DNA from 3 places in the Solwaraspora sp. WMMD791 genome. Region 3 is predicted to be linked to each of the others. Evidence: predicted binding sites of a transcription regulator. Region 3 holds the regulator's gene; each other region holds the start of a gene.
The links. Region 3 encodes HrcA, which represses chaperone genes, less so after heat shock. Its sites were predicted from a motif close to GGTTNGCACNCTCNNNNNGAGNGTGCNAACC; they were not measured.
Positions count from the first base shown of each region.

Region 1 (2,263 bases), 2.8 Mb from region 3:
CGGCCCAGGAGTAGAACCCGTCGTCGGGCAGGGTCACTTCGCCGTCGCGCAGCAGGACGGTCCGCAGGTCGTCGCCGGGCACCGTCCAGCCGGGCTGGCGGGGTGGCGGCGTACCGGCGTCTCCGGGCAGGGCGCCGGTGAACGCCGAGAGCACGACGAGCAGGCCGATGCCGGCGGCCACCGGGTGTCGTTGGCCACCGCGTCGGTGGTCGTGTCGTGGGGCCGCGCGATCCGGTCGGCGGGCCGCGCGGGCACCGGCGGCGCGGTGCCGCCCGGACCTCACGTTCTGCGGTGTACGGAACACACGTGGTCAACGACAGGTGGGGTCAGTGGGACGTGAACGCGATCTAATGTCCCTATTTGGGGTAGTGCAGTGCCGTCGTGCCTCGTGTAGCGTGCGATTTCGGTCGCTCTGTTCGCGCGCCGCTACTCAGCGTTCGGGCGGGCGACCGGGTAGGCGAGTCACGCCTGCCCAGGGCCGGCAGGAGGCCCGGCGCGACAGAAGTGAGGAAGTGCACCGTGGCACAGGGCACCGTGAAGTGGTTCAACAGCGAAAAGGGCTACGGCTTCATCGCGGTCGACGGAGGTCAGGACGTCTTCGTCCATTTCTCCGCGATCGAGATGGACGGCTACAAGGCGCTCGAAGACGGCCAGCGGGTCGAGTTCGAGGTCGGCCAGGGCCAGAAGGGTCCGCAGGCCGAACGGGTCCGACTCATCGGCTGATCACCGGGGGCGTCGACGCGGCGCCACCCGGTCACACCACACGTCCGTACCTGTCAGGGCGTCGGTCTCCTCGCGGAGCCGGCGCCTTTTTTCGTGCGCGGGCCGCGCGCGCCGGCCGGTGCGGTCCTCTCGTCGGAGGTGCCGGCAACCCGCCGTTCGCTTGCACTCGACAGGGGAGAGTGCTAAACAAGGATTGGCACTCGCCAACCGGGAGTGCCAATGGTCGGGGCGGTGGGGCCACCACCGCGGTTCCCTGGAGCGGAGCCGTGGGGGCTGGCCGGTCGTCGCGGGCTATCCGGCCCGGCCGGCGGACGTCACTGTCGCCAGGTAGTGACGTCCGAAGGTGCGTAAAGCAGGCGGCATATCGGAGCCGACCGGCTCCGATGCCGCGAGCGTCCAGGAGGACAACGCCGTATGGCCAAGATGATCGCGTTCGACGAAGAGGCGCGCCGCGGCCTCGAGCGGGGCATGAACACCCTCGCCGACGCCGTCAAGGTGACGCTCGGCCCCAAGGGCCGCAACGTCGTGCTCGAAAAGAAGTGGGGTGCCCCCACCATCACCAACGATGGTGTGAGCATCGCCAAGGAGATCGAGCTCGAGGACCCGTACGAGAAGATCGGCGCTGAGCTGGTCAAGGAGGTCGCCAAGAAGACCGACGACGTGGCCGGTGACGGCACGACGACGGCGACCGTCCTGGCCCAGGCGCTGGTCCGCGAAGGCCTGCGCAACGTCGCGGCCGGCGCGAACCCGATGGCCCTGAAGCGGGGCATCGAGGCTGCCGTGGCCAACGTCTCGGAGGAGCTGAGCAAGCTCGCCAAGGACGTGGAGACCAAGGAGCAGATCGCCTCCACCGCGTCGATCTCGGCCGGGGACTCCAGCGTCGGCGAGATCATCGCCGAGGCGATGGACAAGGTCGGCAAGGAAGGCGTCATCACCGTCGAGGAGAGCAACACCTTCGGCCTGGAGCTGGAGCTCACCGAGGGTATGCGCTTCGACAAGGGCTACATCTCGCCCTACTTCTGGACCGACCCGGAGCGGATGGAGGCCGTCCTCGACGACCCCTACATCCTGATCGTCAACAGCAAGATCTCCTCGGTCAAGGACCTGCTCCCGATCCTGGAGAAGATCATGCAGTCGGGCAAGCCGCTGCTGATCATCGCCGAGGACGTCGAGGGCGAGGCCCTGGCCACCCTGATCGTCAACAAGGTGCGCGGCACCTTCAAGTCGGTTGCCGTCAAGGCCCCCGGCTTCGGCGACCGCCGCAAGGCGATGCTGACCGACATCTCGATCCTCACCGGCGGCCAGGTCGTCAGCGAGGAGCTGGGCCTCAAGCTCGACGCGGTGACCCTCGACATGCTGGGCCGTGCCCGCAAGGTCCAGGTCACCAAGGACGAGACCACGGTCGTCGACGGTGCCGGTGACGCCGAGCAGATCCAGGGCCGGGTGAACCAGATCCGGGCCGAGATCGAGAAGAGCGACTCCGACTACGACCGCGAGAAGCTGCAGGAGCGGCTGGCCAAGCTGGCCGGTGGCGTTGCGG
Region 1 is NZ_CP120737.1:5,414,835-5,417,097, forward strand. It holds gene O7623_RS24200 (serine hydrolase) at 1-181, opposite strand, end outside; gene O7623_RS24205 (cold-shock protein) at 520-723, shown strand; gene groL (chaperonin GroEL) at 1,138-2,263, shown strand, end outside.
Region 1: groL (chaperonin GroEL) is a predicted target of HrcA. The motif match lies at 915-945, and genes of this name have one in related genera.

Region 2 (2,263 bases), 1.1 Mb from region 3:
GCCGCTTCAGCGAGAACGGCAGCACGTCGGTGATCTCCAGACACCGGCCGTACGGCGTGTCGGTCGGCGTGTCGGCGTAGACGTAGGCGATCGACTCGTCGCCCAGGGTGCCGGACACGGTGGCGGCGAACGCGGCCACCAGGTGCGCGCGGACCACCGCGCCGTCCGGGTCGTACAGGTAGCGCCGGACCGGGCCGACCGCCACCGGCTCGCCGCCGTCGCCGACCAGGCCCGTCGCCGGCCGCCCGCTGCGCAGCAGGGTCGCCCGCCGGGGTGGGCCGGCCAGCGGGCCGCACCAGAACGCCGCCTCGACCACGTCCCGGTCGACGCTGACCCACTCGGCCTCGGCGCCGGGCGGGATCAGCGCGTGGTCGATGCCCGGCGCCACCTTGAGCACGGTCCGGGGCACCCGGGCGACCAGGGAGCGGACGAAGTCCCAGGACGGGGAGTAGCTGTCCGGGTCGAAGGTGCGCCGGCCGGTGCCCGAACGGCGGGCCGGGTCGCAGAAGGCCGCGTCGACGCCGGTGAGGTCGACGTCGGTGGCGTCGGCGCAGACCACCGTGACGAGGTCGGCCAGCCCGGTGGCCTCGGCGTTGGCGGCCGCGATCGCGGCGGTGGCCGGGTCGGCCTCCACGGCGTACACCCGGATGCCGGCCCGGGCCGCGGCGAGGGTGTCCGCGCCGACCCCGCACCCCAGGTCGGCGAGGTGGCGTACCCCGGCGGCGCGCAACCGGGCGGCGCGGCGGTCGGCGACCACGGCCCGGGTGGCCTGTTCCAGACCGGCGCGAGTGAAGAACATCCGGGCGGCGGCCGGGCCGAACTTGCCGACCGCGCGGGCGCGCAGCGCGGCCTGGGTGAGCGCGGCGGTGGCCAGCGGGGCCGGCACCCCGGCGGTACGCAGCGCGGTCGCCGCGGTCAGCGGATCGTCGCCACCCGGCGCGGCCAGCACCTGCGCGGCGGCGGTCAGGGCCGCCGCCCCGGCCGGGGAGCGCAGCGCGGCCAACTCGTCCGGGTGCACCGCGACATTGTCCATGGTCGGCCATCGGGCTAGCACTCCGCACAGGCGACTGCTAATCTGCGGTTAGCACTCTCATGCTGAGGGTGCCAGCCCGCCGGCTCCGGCCGGAGGGCGAAACGCCAGGCGGACCGGCACCCGCGACGACGGACCCGCCCGGTGGACATGAGGCAGATTGACGCTGGCCGCCCACGCGACCGGCACCAACACCTGATACCCCAGGAGGGTATGCCCGTGACTACCGCGACCAAGGTTGCGATCAAGCCGCTCGAGGACCGGATCCTGGTCCAGGCGAACGAGGCTGAGACCACCACGGCGTCGGGCATCGTGATCCCCGACACCGCCAAGGAGAAGCCGCAGGAGGGCACCGTCCTCGCTGTCGGCCCGGGCCGCGTCGACGACAAGGGCAACCGGATCCCGGTTGACGTCAACGTCGGCGACACGGTCATCTACTCGAAGTACGGCGGCACCGAGGTCAAGTACGCCGGCGAGGAGTACCTGGTGCTCTCCGCCCGCGACGTCCTCGCCGTCATCGAGAAGTGACCTACTGCCAGTGCTGAACGCCCCGGAGCCCCACGTGGGTCTCCGGGGCGTCGCCCGTAGGCCGGTGCCCGGCGGCCTCCGCCGCCCGGCCGACGGCTAGTGCCTGTGAAGGGAATGTCATGGCGAAGATCCTGAGTTTCTCGGACGACGCCCGGCACCTCTTGGAGCACGGCGTCAACACCCTCGCGGACACGGTCAAGGTCACCCTCGGCCCGCGCGGGCGCAACGTCGTGCTGGACAAGAAGTTCGGCGCCCCGACGATCACCAACGATGGCGTGACCATCGCCAAGGAGATCGAGCTCACCAACCCGTACGAAAACCTCGGTGCGCAGCTGGTCAAGGAGGTGGCGACGAAGACCAACGACGTCGCCGGCGACGGGACCACCACCGCCACCGTGCTCGCCCAGGCGATGGTCCGTGAAGGACTGCGCAACGTGGCCGCCGGAGCCAACCCGGCCGGCCTCAAGCGCGGCATCGACGCGGCCGTCCAGAAGGTCTCCGACGAACTGCTGGCCAAGGCCGTCGAGGTGGCCAGCAAGGACTCGATCGCCCAGGTGGCGACGATCTCCGCGCAGGACGCCACCATCGGCGACCTGATCGCCGAGGCGATGGAGCGGGTCGGCCGCGACGGTGTGATCACCGTCGAGGAAGGCTCCACCCTCGCCACCGAGCTGGACGTCACCGAGGGCCTGCAGTTCGACAAGG
Region 2 is NZ_CP120737.1:3,769,347-3,771,609, reverse strand. It holds gene O7623_RS16680 (class I SAM-dependent methyltransferase) at 1-1,018, opposite strand, end outside; gene groES (co-chaperone GroES) at 1,244-1,558, shown strand; gene groL (chaperonin GroEL) at 1,678-2,263, shown strand, end outside.
Region 2: groES (co-chaperone GroES) is a predicted target of HrcA. The motif match lies at 1,080-1,110, and genes of this name have one in related genera.

Region 3 (2,263 bases):
GGCGTGCCGCCGAAGCCGCTCTCTCCTGGTGGGCGAGGTGGTTCAGTCATGCCCGCCACGGTAGGGGGACGGATCAAGTCATGCCAGCTAGCCCCGCCGACGAATTTGTCCACCGGACAGCTCGACTTGACTGCCCGCCCGGGGTAGGCGGGACCGCCCACAACGATGAAATGTCGGGTATCAGAAACATTGTCCCGTTCGCTGTGGTCCGGCGAACCGATCGTCGCCACCCCGGCCGTGGGGACGTATGCTGGCACTCACAATCGGCGAGTGCCAGCACCACAGGTGATTCGGTCCGCCCCGTGCGGTATCCGGTCGGACCACACCCGGTCGGTGCGCCGCCGACGTGTCGCCAGGAGGTGGAGGATGGGTCTGGACGATCGCAAACTCGACGTGCTCCGGGCGATCGTGGAGGACTACGTCGCCACCCAGGAGCCGGTCGGCAGCAAGGCCCTCGTCGAGCGACACCAGCTGGGTGTGTCGCCGGCCACCGTCCGCAACGACATGGCCGTGCTGGAGGAGGAGGGTTACATCCGCCAGCCGCACACCAGCGCGGGCCGGGTGCCGACCGACCGCGGTTACCGCCTGTTCGTCGACCGGTTGTCCCGGGTGAAGCCGCTGAGCCCCGCCGAGCGGCGGGCGATCGAGCGGTTCCTGGCCGGCGCGGTCGACCTCGACGACGTCGTGCACCGGACCGTACGGTTGCTGGCCCAGTTGACCCGGCAGGTGGCGGTGGTGCAGTACCCGAGCCTGTCCCGCTCCGCCGTGCGGCACCTGGAGCTGGTGCCGATCTCGACGACCCGGCTGATGCTCGTCCTGATCGTCGACACCGGCCGGGTCGAGCAGCGCCTCGTCGAGCTGCCGGCGCCGATCAACGCCGACGACGTGACCGACCTGCGTCGGCTGGCCAACGAGAAACTCGGCGGGTGTCGGCTGTCCGACACCCCGCCGCTGGTCCAGTCGCTCGTCGACGAGGCGTCACCGACGCTGCGACCGGCGATGACGACGCTGTCGACCGTGCTGCTGGAGACGCTGGTCGAACGGCACGAGGAGCGGCTGGCGCTCGCCGGGACGGCTAACCTGACCAGAGGGGGACTGCTCGACTTCCAGGGCTCCCTGCGCCCGATACTGGAGGCACTGGAGGAGGAGGTCGTGCTGCTCAAGCTGATCGGCGAGGTCGAGCCGAGCACGCTTCGGGTACGCATCGGTGACGAGAACGAGATCGACAACCTGCGGGCCGCGTCAGTGGTCAGCACCGGCTACGGCCCGGGTGCCACCATCGTCGGTGGCCTCGGCGTACTCGGCCCGACCCGGATGGACTACCCCGGCACGATCGCCACGGTCCGCGCCGTGGCACGCTACGTCGGCGATCTGCTGGCGCAGAACTGACCGGCGAGCAGGATCAACCGACCCGGCGAACTGGACACGCGAGACTGACACATGAGGACACCGAACGCAGTGGCCAAGGACTATTACGGGATTCTCGGCGTGAGCCGGGACGCCTCCGCTGACGACATCAAACGGGCCTACCGCAAGCTGGCCCGGCAGTACCACCCGGACGTCAATCCGGACCCGGCGGCGGCTGACAAGTTCAAGGACATCAACGCCGCGTACGAGGTGCTCTCCGACGACCAGAAACGGCAGATCGTCGACCTCGGCGGTGACCCGCTCGCGCCCGGCGGCGGCCCTGGTGGCGGCCCGGGCGGTGCCGGACCGTTCGTCGGCTTCCAGGACATCATGGACGCCTTCTTCGGGGCCGCCGCCGGTTCCCGGGGGCCGCGTTCGCGCACCCGGCCCGGTGCCGACGCCATCCTGCGCCTGGAGCTGGACCTGACCGAGACCGCCTTCGGGGTGGAGGCGCCGATCACCGTCGACACGGCGGTGATCTGCACCACCTGCACCGGGGCCGGTACGGCGGCCGGCACCCATCTGGCGACCTGTGAGGCCTGCGGGGGGCGCGGCGAGGTCCAGTCCGTCCAGCGCACCTTCCTCGGCCAGGTGGTCTCCTCCAAGCCCTGCGTGGCCTGCCAGGGCTACGGCACGGTGATCCCGCATCCCTGCCCGACCTGCGCCGGGGACGGCCGGGTCCGTACCCGGCGGTCGCTCACCGTCAAGATCCCGGCCGGGGTGGAGGACGGCATGCGGATCCGCCTGGCCCAGCAGGGCGAGGTCGGTCCGGGCGGCGGCACCGCCGGTGACCTCTACGTCGAGATCCACGAGCGGCCGCACGACGTCTACTCCCGCAAGGGCGACGACCTGCACT
Region 3 is NZ_CP120737.1:2,647,648-2,649,910, reverse strand. It holds gene O7623_RS11675 (DUF4870 domain-containing protein) at 1-50, opposite strand, end outside; gene hrcA (heat-inducible transcriptional repressor HrcA) at 367-1,389, shown strand; gene dnaJ (molecular chaperone DnaJ) at 1,459-2,263, shown strand, end outside.